One region of the Streptomyces herbicida genome, then DNA from elsewhere that is predicted to be linked to it. Evidence: riboswitches for the same ligand, from Rfam matches in the RefSeq annotation. Region 1 holds a riboswitch; each other region holds the start of a gene.
What was found. A riboswitch is a leader RNA that binds a small molecule or an ion and turns the genes downstream of it on or off. The one in region 1 is predicted to bind cobalamin.

Region 1 (3,834 bases):
GGGAGCCGAAGTAGTCGGTCTCGGACTCGAACGGCGCGAACACCGTCGGCCCGGCTTCCTGACGCCACAGGCCGTGCTCATCGGCGTCCAGGCCCAGGCAATCGCGATACCAGGCACTCAGGGCCTGCGGGTCGGCGGCCCGCATGAAGTAACCACCGATTCCAAGCACACGTTCCATGCCCCTATCTTGCCAGGAGGGCAATCAGGCGGGCTCTACGGCACCGGCTTGACGGTCTTCATCGTGAAGTGCGACGTGACGTTCTTGATGCGCGGGGTGGTCATGACCCGTTGGCTGCTGTTCGCCGGCCTGCTCCTGGGCCGCCACGCCCTGATGTCCCGGAAGGCCGCCCATGCCTAGCACCCCGTACCTGACAGCCGTCCTGGCGATCGTCTTCACGATCACGCTCGCCCTGCGTGCCCTGCCCTTCGCGGTCCTCGGCAGGCTGCGCGACGCGACGCTGGTCCGGCAACTGTCGGTGTGGATGCCGGTCGGCATCCTCATGATCCTCGCCGTGACGGCCCTGCGCGGCACGATGGCCAAGGGCCCGCACGGCGCCTGGTACGCCCCGCTCGCGGTCGCCGTCACCATCGGCGTGCACCTGGCCTTCGGACGCCGCACGATCCTCAGCGTGGGCATGGGCACCGCCGTCTACGTCGTTATGGTCCACGCCCTGTGATCGCCCCGACCATCCGTTGAAGCCCGGCAGCTACTACGAGCGGATGGAACGACCACCGCTACAACCCCAGCCCGCACGCCGGCGGCGCCCGGGCCTCGGACGAACAGCACTTCAGCCCGCTCGGCGGCCTCGTCGTGCACGCGATCTGCCGCGCAGGTGCCGGGAAGGGACCCGGCCGCACACGAGGCGGCGCTCTCCACGGTGCGGCTGGAGCGGGCAGGGGGTCCATGTGTACGGCGAGGTCTGAACGGGCCCTGCTGCGACGGCGGTCCGAATGGTGGAGTGACGCTCCGGCGGCCTGCGTGACCCTCTAGGCTGGCCCGTGCAGCTGGTTCGCCCCGTCCGCCAGGCGGGAAGCGTCGTAAGAGGGAACCCGGTGGGAATCCGGGACTGCCCCGCAGCGGTGAGCGGGAACGACCGCCGTCATACGCACTGGGCCCAGGAGGGCTTGGGAAGCGACGGCCAGTAGGTGTCCTCCTCGGTGAGGACGTGCCCGCGAGTCCGAAGACCTGCCACTGCCCGCGTGCGAAGCACTCGTACGCGGACATCCCGGTGACCTCGAGGGCGGGTCGCGTACAGACCGAGCGGACGGCCGTGGGCCGCTGCCGTCCGGTCCGTCATCCCTTCGCGCTCTCCTCCCGTCACCGGGATCTCAGGGATTCATCTCGCGAAGGAGATCTCCGTGACCACCAAGCCCGCAGCCGCGGCAGCACGGGCCACCGTGTACGGCTACCCCCGCCAGGGGCTGGGCCGAGAACTCAAGAAGGCGATCGAGGGCTACTGGAAGGGCCGGGTCAGCGCCGACGCCCTCCGCGCCACCGCCGTCGAACTGCGCCGGACCAACTGGCGGCAGCTCGCAGAGGCCGGCATCGACGAAGTGCCGACCGGCGACTTCTCGTACTACGACCACGTCCTGGACACCACCGTCATGGTCGGCGCGATCCCCGCGCGCCACCGCGACGCCGTCACCGCGGACCCGCTCGACGGGTACTTCGCCATGGCACGCGGCACCCAGGACGTGGCGCCCCTGGAGATGACCAAGTGGTTCGACACCAACTACCACTATCTCGTCCCGGAGTTGGGCCCGGACACGGTGTTCGCGGCCGACTCCGCCAAGCAGGTCACCGAACTCCGGGAGGCCCTGGCCCTAGGCTTGACGGCCCGGCCCGTGCTGGTCGGTCCCGTCACCTATCTGCTCCTCGCCAAGCCCGCCCCCGGCGTGGCCGCCGGCTTCGACCCGCTCACGCTCCTCGATCGTCTGCTCCCGGTGTACGCCGAGGTCCTCGCCGACCTGCGCGCGGCCGGCGCCGAGTGGGTACAGCTCGACGAACCCGGCCTGGTCCAGGACCGGACCCCGGGAGAGCTGAACGCCGCGGCCCGTGCCTACCGCGACCTCGGCGCCCTCGTCGACCGCCCCAGGCTGCTGGTCGCCTCCTACTTCGACCGTCTGGGCGAGGCCCTGCCCATCCTCGCCAAGGCGCCGGTCGACGGACTGGCGCTGGACTTCACCGCGGCCGCCGCCGCCAACCTGGACGCGCTCGCGGCCGTCGGCGGGCTGCCCGGCAGGCGCCTGGTCGCCGGGGTCGTCAACGGCCGCAACGTCTGGGTGAACGACCTGGAGAAGTCTCTCGCCACACTTGGCACTCTGCTCGGCCTGGCGGGCCGGGTGGACGTGGCCGCGTCCTGCTCCCTGCTGCACGTCCCCCTCGACGCGGCCGCCGAGCGGGACATCGAACCCCAACTCCTGCGCTGGCTCGCCTTCGCCCGACAGAAGACGGCCGAGATCGTCACCCTGGCCAGGGGCCTGGCCCGCGGCACCGATGCCATCGCCGCCGAACTCGCCGTGAACCGGGCCGATCTGGTCTCCCGAGCGTCTTCGCTCATCACGCGCGATCCGGTCGTCCGCGGCCGTGCTGACGCGGTCGGCGACGCCGACGCCCGCCGCGTCCCGCCGTACGCCGAGCGGGCCGCGGCCCAGCGCGCCCACCTCGGCCTGCCGCTGCTGCCGACCACCACCATCGGCTCCTTCCCACAGACCGGCGAGCTGCGCACCGCCCGCGCCGACCTGCGCGCGGGCCGGATCGGTGCAGCCGGGTACGAGGAGCGGATCAGGGCGGAGATCCGGGAGGTGATCGCCTTCCAGGAGAAGGCCGGCCTGGACGTCCTCGTGCACGGCGAGCCCGAACGCAACGACATGGTCCAGTACTTCGCCGAGCGGCTCACCGGCTACCTGGCCACCCGGCACGGCTGGGTCCAGTCCTACGGAACCCGGTACGTCCGGCCGCCGATCCTGGCCGGCGACATCTCCCGCCCCGAGCCGATGACGGTGCGCTGGACGACGTACGCCCAGTCGCTCACGGACCGTCCGGTCAAGGGCATGCTGACCGGCCCGGTCACCATGCTCGCCTGGTCCTTCGTGCGCGACGACCAGCCGCTCGCCGACACCGCCCGCCAGGTCGCCCTCGCCCTGCGCGACGAGGTCAACGACCTGGAGGCGGCCGGGACTTCAATCGTCCAGGTCGACGAACCCGCCCTGCGCGAGACGCTGCCGCTGCGCGCCGCCGACCGGTCGGCCTATCTGACGTGGGCGACGGAGGCGTTCCGGCTCACCACCAGTGGCGTCCGGCCGGACACACAGATCCACACCCATATGTGCTACGCCGAGTTCGGCGACATCGTCCGGGCCATCGACGACCTCGACGCCGACGTCATCAGCCTGGAGGCGGCCCGCTCCCGTATGCAGGTCGCCCGCGAACTCGCCGCCCACCGCTACCCGCGCGAGGCCGGACCCGGCGTGTACGACATCCACTCCCCGCGCGTGCCCACCGCTCAGGAGGCGGCCGAACTGCTGCGCACCGGCCTGAAGGCCATCCCCGCCGAACGCCTGTGGGTCAACCCCGACTGCGGCCTGAAGACCCGCGGCTGGCCGGAGACCCGCGCCTCACTGGAGAACCTGGTCGCGGCCGCCCGCGCGGTCCGCGACGAGCTGTCGTGACAGTCGTCTGACAGGCGTGTCCGCTCCGGCCCGCTCGAGCCGGAGCGGACACGCGTCCCCGGGACGGGCTGTCAGGCGGACGGTTCCCGGTGGCGACGCAGCAGGGCCGCTAGCGCGCAGCGCAGGCACGTGGGATCCGCTTCCGCCGCCGTTTCCTCGACG
Region 2 (3,834 bases), on a different contig from region 1:
CGAGAACGGGCCGGCCCTCACGGGCCCTTGCGACCAGGGCGTCCGCCAGCCCCCGCTCCCGCAGCCACTCCAGTGCCCGGACCGTCCCCCGGGTGCCCGGGATCACGACGAGGTCGGCGTCGGCGAGTTCCTCCGGCCGGTCCACGAATCGCACGACGACACCGGGCTCGGCGGCCAGCGCGTCCACGTCGGTGAAGTTGGACATGAGCGGGATCGCGCAGACGGCGACGCGCAGCACGTCCTCTCCAACGGGCGGCGCGACGGACGACTCGCGCACGGTGCCGCGCAGCGAGACGCGGAGCCCGTCCTCCTCGTCGATGCCGAGCCCGTGCCGGAACGGCAGCACTCCGTAGGTGTGCCGTCCGGTGAGCCCGTGCAGCATGTCGAGCCCCGGCTCCAGCAGACCGACGTCCCCCCGGAACTTGTTGACGAGGAACCCGGCGACGAGTTCCTGGTCCTCGCGTGACAGGAGTGCGACGGTGCCGAAGAAGGAGGCGAAGACGCCCCCTCGGTCGATGTCGCCCACCACCAGCACGGGCAGCCGCGCGTTGCGCGCGATGCCCATGTTCACGATGTCGGTCCGCCGCAGATTGATCTCGGCGGGAGAACCGGCGCCCTCACAGATCACCGCGTCATACGTGCCCCGCAACTCGGCGAGACAGTCGAGAACGGTCCCGAGGAGTTGCCGCTGCCGCCCGCCGTGGTATCCGCGCGCGCTGAGTTCGCCGACGGGCTTGCCCAGCAGCACGACTTGGCTGCTCTGCTCACCACCGGGCTTGAGCAGCACGGGATTCATCAGCGCGCTGGGCTCCACCCGGCACGCCTGGGCCTGCATGGCCTGCGCCCGACCGATCTCGGCGCCCTCGCGCGTGACGAACGAGTTGAGGGACATGTTCTGCGCCTTGAAGGGCGCGACCTTGACGCCCTGTCGCACCAGCCACCGGCAGATCCCCGCCGTCACGACGCTCTTGCCCGCGTCGGAGGTGGTGCCGGCGACGAGCAGACCACCGTTCATGACGTGCCCTCCTTTGCCTTGGCTGCGACGGCGCGCGCGGCGACTCCGGCGCCGAGCGCGAGCAGACCGACCCGACGGGAGAGCCGTACGGCCCGGTCGATGTCCTCGGCGGCCACGGCACGGCCGCCGCCGTTGAGCACGGGCCGGTGCTCGACCCGCCCCCCGTAGGAGAGGGTTCCGCCGAGCCGCACGCCCAAGGCCCCCGCGAAGGAGGCCTCGACGGGCCCGGCGTTGGGACTGGGATGCCTGCGCGCGTCGGCCCGCCAGGCGCGCAGGGCGCCGCGCGGATCCGGGCCCGCGGCGGCGGCCAGTACGGCGGTGAGCCGGGCCCCCGGCCACCCGGCGACGTCGTCGAGCCGGGCGGAGGCCCACCCGTAGCGCCGGTACCGGGGGGACTTGTGCCCGACCATGGCGTCAAGGGTGTTGACCGCGCGGAACCCGAGCAGTCCGGGCACGCCTGCCACGGCGCCCCACACCAGCGCCCCTACGACGGCGTCGGACGTGTTCTCGGCGACGGACTCGACCACGGCCCGGGCGATCCCGTCGGCGTCGAGCGCCTGTGGATCCCGTCCGCAGAGGTGAGGCAGCCGGGCACGGGCACCTTCCACGTCACCCGCCTCCAGGGCACGCCCGATGGCCCGGGCCTCCCGGGCGAGCGAAGTCCCCCCGACCACGGCCCAGGTGGCGGCACCGGTGAGTGCGACGGAGGCGGCGGGGGAGGGACGTACGGCTCGCCGGGCGAGGACGCCGAGGGCCACGGCCCCACCGACGCACGCGGCGGTGTGCAGCGCACCCCAGCCGCGATGGTCCCGCCACAGCACCCGTTCGACGGCGCCTGCCGCACGTCCGAACGCGGCGACCGGATGCCCACGGCGCGGATCGCCCAGGAGGAGGTCACCGAGGAGGCCGGCGGAGGCGCCGTACGCGAAGACGCGATCGGCACGCATCGGCTCAGCCGGCCGTGGGGTCGAGCAGCGACCTGGTGCTGTATCTCAATCGGCAGCCGAGCATGGCGATATGTCCTCACTCAGGGTGTCCGCGCCCTGGTTCGACGAGACCGGCGGTGGGAGTTCCTGGCTTCCGGAGAGTTCTTCCCCGGTGACAGTGGCGGGACCGCGCCGGATTCACACCGGCTTCCTCCCTTGCCGCCGTACATGGCTCCGGCAGTCCACCACGCCCCCGGAAGGGCCGTCAACTTGCCGTTGACCTGCAAGGGGAGAGTGTGCTGAGACCCACACCGGCGCTGCGCGGGCGGGTGTCAGGGCAGACGAAAAGGCTCCTCCCCGAAGGCATCGGGGAGGAGCCTGGTGAACCTGGGTCAGGCCTTGGCCATGATCAGGTAGATGCCGTACGCCACCGCCGCCGCGCAGGCCGCGAAGCACACATACGCTCCGGTGACCGCGAGGGCGGCGGATCCGCCCTGGGCCGTGGCGCGTTCGCGGCGCGAGAGACCTGCGACGCCGACGGTGAACAGGGCCACGATGGCGACCGTGACCACGAGGCTGACGCCGAAGACGGAGCCGAGAGCCGCCCAGTCGATCTTCATGGTGATGCTTCCTTAGTAACCGGGGCTCGGGGTCAGACGGTGGCGGCCGGAGGGGTCGCCGGGTCGGTGGCGGGGGCGGTCGCCTGGGCCGGGATCGTGGCCGTCAGACCCTCGGCAAGCGTGCCCGCCGGGGGCGGCGTCACGGCGGCGATCGCCGTGGTCACCACACCGGCCGGCTCCTCGGTGTCGTTGACGTTGCTGTGGTCGACCACCTCGCGGCGGGAGATCTTCCAGATCGCGGCGCTGGAGGCGACCAGGAAGACGGCGACGACTGCGGTGCCCCAGTCGCCCAGGTCGGTCACGGACTCCGCGAGCGCACCGACCAGAGCGGCCGCCGGCAGGGTCAGCGCCCAGGCCACGACCATGCGGGTCGCGGTGGACCAGCGGACCACGCCGCCCTTGCGGCCCAGGCCCGCGCCCATCACGGAACCGGAGACGGCGTGCGTGGTGGAGAGGGAGAAGCCCAGGTGGGAGGAGGCCAGGATGACCGTCGCGGCGCTGGTCTGGGCGGCGAAGCCCTGCTGCGGCTGAAGGTCGGTCAGGCCCTTGCCCATGGTGCGGATGATGCGCCAGCCGCCGATGTAGGTGCCGAGCGCGATGGCGAGACCGGCGGAGAGGATCACCCAGGTGGGAGGGTTGGAGCCGGGGGCGACGGCACCGCCGGCGATCAGCGCGAGGGTGATGATGCCCATCGTCTTCTGCGCGTCGTTGGTGCCGTGGGCGAGGGAGACGAGACCGGCGGAGGCGATCTGGCCGGCGCGGTAGCCCTTGCGGGTGGCCTCGCTGTCGGCGTCCTTGCTCAGCGCGTAGGAGAACCTCGTGGCCAGCATGGCCGCCACACCGGCGACGACCGGGGCCGCGACGGCCGGGATCAGGACCTTGGTGACGAGCACGTCGCTGTGGACGGCGCCGGTCCCGGCCGACGCGATCGTCGCGCCGATCAGACCGCCCATGAGGGCGTGCGAGGAACTGGACGGGAGCCCGACCAGCCAGGTCAGCAGGTTCCAGAGGATCGCGCCGACCAGGGCGGCGAATATGACCTCGGGACGTATGCCGTTCTCGTCGACGAGACCCTTGGAGATCGTGTTGGCGACCTCCACGGAGAGAAAAGCGCCTACAAGGTTGAGCGCGGCGGACATGGCCACCGCGACCTTGGGCTTGAGCGCACCGGTCGAGATGGTCGTGGCCATCGCGTTGGCGGTGTCGTGAAAACCGTTCGTGAAATCGAACGCGAGTGCAGTTACCACCACAATCGCGAGGATCAGCGAGAAGT
Region 3 (3,834 bases), on a different contig from region 1:
TGGGTCGGCTCCTATGCCAAGACGGACCCCGCGTTCATCGGGATCCCGTTCTTCTACTGGTACCAGATGCTGTGGGTGGTCATCTCCACCGCGCTCACGATGACCGCGTACCAGCTGTGGCAGCGTGACCAGCGCGCCCGCGCGGCGGCCCGGCGGAGCGGGGGTGCGTCGAAGTGAAGGACGGCGTGAACGGTGTCGCGCTCGGCGTCTTCGTCCTCTTCTTCCTGGCCGTCACGGTCATGGGCTTCCTGGCCGCGCGCTGGCGCAAGGCCGAGAACGAGCACAGCCTCGACGAATGGGGCCTGGGCGGACGCTCCTTCGGCACCTGGATCACCTGGTTCCTGCTCGGCGGCGACCTGTACACGGCGTACACCTTCGTCGCCGTACCGGCGGCGATCTACGCGGCGGGCGCGGCCGGCTTCTTCGCCGTGCCGTACACCATCCTCGTCTACCCGCTGATCTTCACGTTCCTCCCGCGCCTGTGGTCGGTGTCCCACCGGCACGGCTATGTGACGACCTCGGACTTCGTGCGCGGCCGCTTCGGCTCGAAGGGTCTGTCACTGGCGGTGGCGGTCACCGGAATCCTGGCGACGATGCCGTACATCGCGCTCCAACTGGTCGGCATCCAGGCCGTCCTCGACGTGATGGGCGTCGGCGGCGGCGAGAGCACCAACTGGTTCGTGAAGGACCTGCCGCTGCTGATCGCCTTCGGTGTGCTGGCCGCGTACACCTACTCCTCGGGCCTGCGGGCGCCCGCCCTGATCGCGTTCGTGAAAGACACGCTGATCTACATCGTCATCGCGGTGGCGATCATCTACATCCCGATCAAGCTGGGCGGCTTCGACGAGATCTTCACGAAGGCGGGCGAGGCGTACAGCCAGGTCAACCCGGCGACCGGCAAGCCGCGCGGCGCCCTCACCCCACCCGAGGCCGGCCAGTGGACGTACGCCACGCTGGCACTGGGCTCCGCGCTCGCGCTCTTCATGTACCCGCACTCGATCACCGCGACGCTCTCCTCGAAGAGCCGTGAGGTGATCCGCCGCAACACCACGATCCTGCCGCTGTACTCCCTCATGCTCGGCCTGCTTGCCCTGCTGGGCTTCATGGCGATCGCGGCGGGCGTCAAGGTGCAGAACGGCCAGCTGGCCATCCCGCAGCTGTTCGAGAACATGTTCCCGGACTGGTTCGCGGGCGTGGCCTTCGCGGCGATCGGCATCGGCGCCCTCGTCCCCGCGGCCATCATGTCCATCGCGGCCGCGAACCTGTTCACCCGCAACATCTACAAGGACTTCATCAAGCCGGACGCCACGGCCGCGCAGGAGACCAAGGTCTCCAAGCTGGTCTCCCTGCTGGTGAAGGTGGGCGCGCTGGTCTTCGTCCTGACGATGGACAAGACGGTCGCCATCAATTTCCAGCTGCTCGGCGGCATATGGATCCTGCAGACCTTCCCGGCCCTGGTCGGCGGCCTGTTCACCCGCTGGTTCCACCGCTGGGCGCTGCTCGCGGGCTGGGCGGTCGGCATGGTGTACGGCACCGTCGCCGCGTACGGCGTCGCCTCGCCGACGCAGCAGCACTTCGGCGGCTCGGCCAAGGAGATCCCGGGCATCGGGGAAATCGGCTACATCGGCCTCACCGCCTTCGTGCTCAATGTGGCCGTCACGGTGGTGCTGACCTTCGCCCTGAAGGCGCTGAAGGCCCCGGAGGGCGTCGACGAGACCAGCCCGGAGGACTACACGGCGGACGCCGGCGACCCGGGCGTCGAGGTGGAACTGCCGCCGGCGACCGCGGGCGCCGGCCACTGAGGACGCGGACGAGGACGGGCCGTCGGAGAAATTCCGGCGGCCCTTTGTCGTACCCGTCCTGCACACTCGGTCCCATGGACATCGAGATCAGGCGGACGGCTCCGGACGAGTACGGCACCCTGGGCGAGATCACCGCCCAGGCCTATCTCCAGGACGGCCTCCTCGACTTCGGGGAAAGCGACGGGTACCTCCGCGAGCTCAGGGACGTGGCCAAGCGCGCGGCCGCCGCGGAGGTGCTGGCCGCCGTGGCGGACGGCGAAGTGCTCGGCGGCGTCACCTTCGTGCCGGCAGGCGGGCCCATGGCCGACATCGCCCGTGCCGGAGAGGCCGAGATACGGATGCTCGCGGTCGCCCACGCGGCGCGCTGCCGCGGCGTCGGGGAAGCCCTGGTGCGCGCCTGCGTCGATCGCGCACGGGCCACGCCGGGCTGCGAACGGATCGTGCTGTCCACCCAGCACTCCATGCAGGCCGCCCATCGCATCTACGAACGCATGGGCTTCGTCCGCACACCCGAGCGGGACTGGAATCCCCTCCCCCACCTCGACGACATCACTCTCGTCACCTACGAGTTGACGCTCTGATACCGCCACGACACAACATCTGGGGGTGACACGGCAGCCCGGCACTAGATGTATGCTCATGCTCGCTGTCGCCGCAGGGGAATCCGGTGCGAATCCGGAACTGTCCCGCAACGGTGTACTTGCGCGTATCCGCCCACGGGCGAAGCGCGCTCGCGTCAGTCCGAGGACCTGCCGACAGTGCGCCCTGGCCACCCGGTCCGGGTGCCCCGACGTCCGGGCCTCGTGGAGTGGGCCGGTGGACGCGACGCCGCGTGCGCTCGTGTGCTGCCCCCTGCCCCGCGTCAGGCCCCCGTGCCGAGCCAGGGAGAGCCCCACGTGACCATCGCGCCAGCCGAACCGGCGTCAGCGACAGGCCTGGAGACCGACGGTCCCGGTACCGCGCTGCTGCGGACCCTGACCGAGCTGACCGCCGATCTGCCCGACGCCGACCCCGGCCGGGTCGCCGCCGCAGCGCTGCGCGGCCGCTCCGCCCGGGCGGACGAGACGGAGCTGCGCGAGCTGGCCACGGAGGCGGCCGCCGGCCTCATCTCCGAGGACCCGGCCTACTCCCGGCTGGCCGCCCGGCTGCTGACCCTCTCCATCCGCGCCGAGGCCGCCTCGCAGGGCGTGACGTCCTTCACCGGGTCCGTCGCCGTGGGGCACCGCGAGGGGCTGATCGCCGACCGCACCGCCGCGTTCGTGCGGCTGCACGCCGAGCGGCTCGACGCGCTGGTGGACGCGGCCGGCGACGACCGCTTCGGCTACTTCGGCCTGCGCACCCTGCACAGCCGCTACCTGCTGCGCCACCCCATCACCCGCAAGGTCGTCGAGACGCCCCAGCACTTCATGCTGCGGGTCGCCGCGGGTCTGGCCGAGGACGACACCTCCCGCTCCGTCGACGAAGTCGCCGCGCTCTACGGGCTCATGAGCCGGCTCGACTACCTGCCCTCCTCCCCCACGCTCTTCAACTCCGGCACGCGGCACCCCCAGATGTCGTCCTGCTACCTCCTCGACTCCCCGCTGGACGAGCTGGACTCCATCTACGACCGCTACCACCAGGTGGCACGCCTCTCGAAGCACGCCGGCGGCATCGGGCTGTCGTACTCCCGCATCCGCAGCCGCGGTTCGCTGATCCGCGGCACCAACGGGCACTCCAACGGCATCGTCCCGTTCCTGAAGACCCTCGACGCCTCCGTCGCCGCCGTGAACCAGGGCGGCCGGCGCAAGGGCGCGGCCGCGGTCTACCTGGAGACCTGGCACTCCGACATCGAGGAGTTCCTGGAGCTGCGCGACAACACCGGTGAGGACGCCCGCCGTACGCACAACCTCAACCTCGCGCACTGGATCCCGGACGAGTTCATGCGCCGGGTCAACGCCGACGAGCAGTGGTCGCTGTTCTCCCCGTCGGACGTGCCGGAGCTGGTCGACCTGTGGGGCGCGGAGTTCGACGCCGCGTACCACAAGGCGGAGGC

Region 2: another riboswitch for cobalamin. It lies ahead of Q8A52_RS42030 (cobalamin biosynthesis protein); the one in region 1 lies ahead of metE (5-methyltetrahydropteroyltriglutamate--homocysteine S-methyltransferase).
Region 3: another riboswitch for cobalamin. It lies ahead of Q8A52_RS02665 (ribonucleoside-diphosphate reductase subunit alpha); the one in region 1 lies ahead of metE (5-methyltetrahydropteroyltriglutamate--homocysteine S-methyltransferase).

Annotation. Positions count from the first base shown of each region.
Region 1 covers NZ_JAUYWJ010000010.1:338,401-342,234, reverse strand. The annotation lists gene Q8A52_RS22830 (VOC family protein) at 1-178, opposite strand, end outside; gene Q8A52_RS22825 (hypothetical protein) at 227-358, shown strand; gene Q8A52_RS22820 (branched-chain amino acid transporter permease) at 351-677, shown strand; partial or broken gene Q8A52_RS22815 (thioesterase family protein) at 721-844, shown strand; cobalamin riboswitch at 989-1,208, shown strand; gene metE (5-methyltetrahydropteroyltriglutamate--homocysteine S-methyltransferase) at 1,360-3,672, shown strand; gene Q8A52_RS22805 (hypothetical protein) at 3,744-3,834, opposite strand, start outside.
Region 2 covers NZ_JAUYWJ010000030.1:33,672-37,505, forward strand. The annotation lists gene Q8A52_RS42025 (cobyric acid synthase) at 1-1,015, opposite strand, end outside; gene Q8A52_RS42030 (cobalamin biosynthesis protein) at 1,012-1,962, opposite strand; cobalamin riboswitch at 2,064-2,203, opposite strand; gene Q8A52_RS42035 (hypothetical protein) at 2,334-2,561, opposite strand; gene Q8A52_RS42040 (inorganic phosphate transporter) at 2,594-3,834, opposite strand, start outside.
Region 3 covers NZ_JAUYWJ010000001.1:584,183-588,016, reverse strand. The annotation lists gene Q8A52_RS02680 (DUF3311 domain-containing protein) at 1-177, shown strand, start outside; gene mctP (monocarboxylate uptake permease MctP) at 174-1,802, shown strand; gene Q8A52_RS02670 (GNAT family N-acetyltransferase) at 1,877-2,383, shown strand; cobalamin riboswitch at 2,436-2,573, shown strand; gene Q8A52_RS02665 (ribonucleoside-diphosphate reductase subunit alpha) at 2,699-3,834, shown strand, end outside.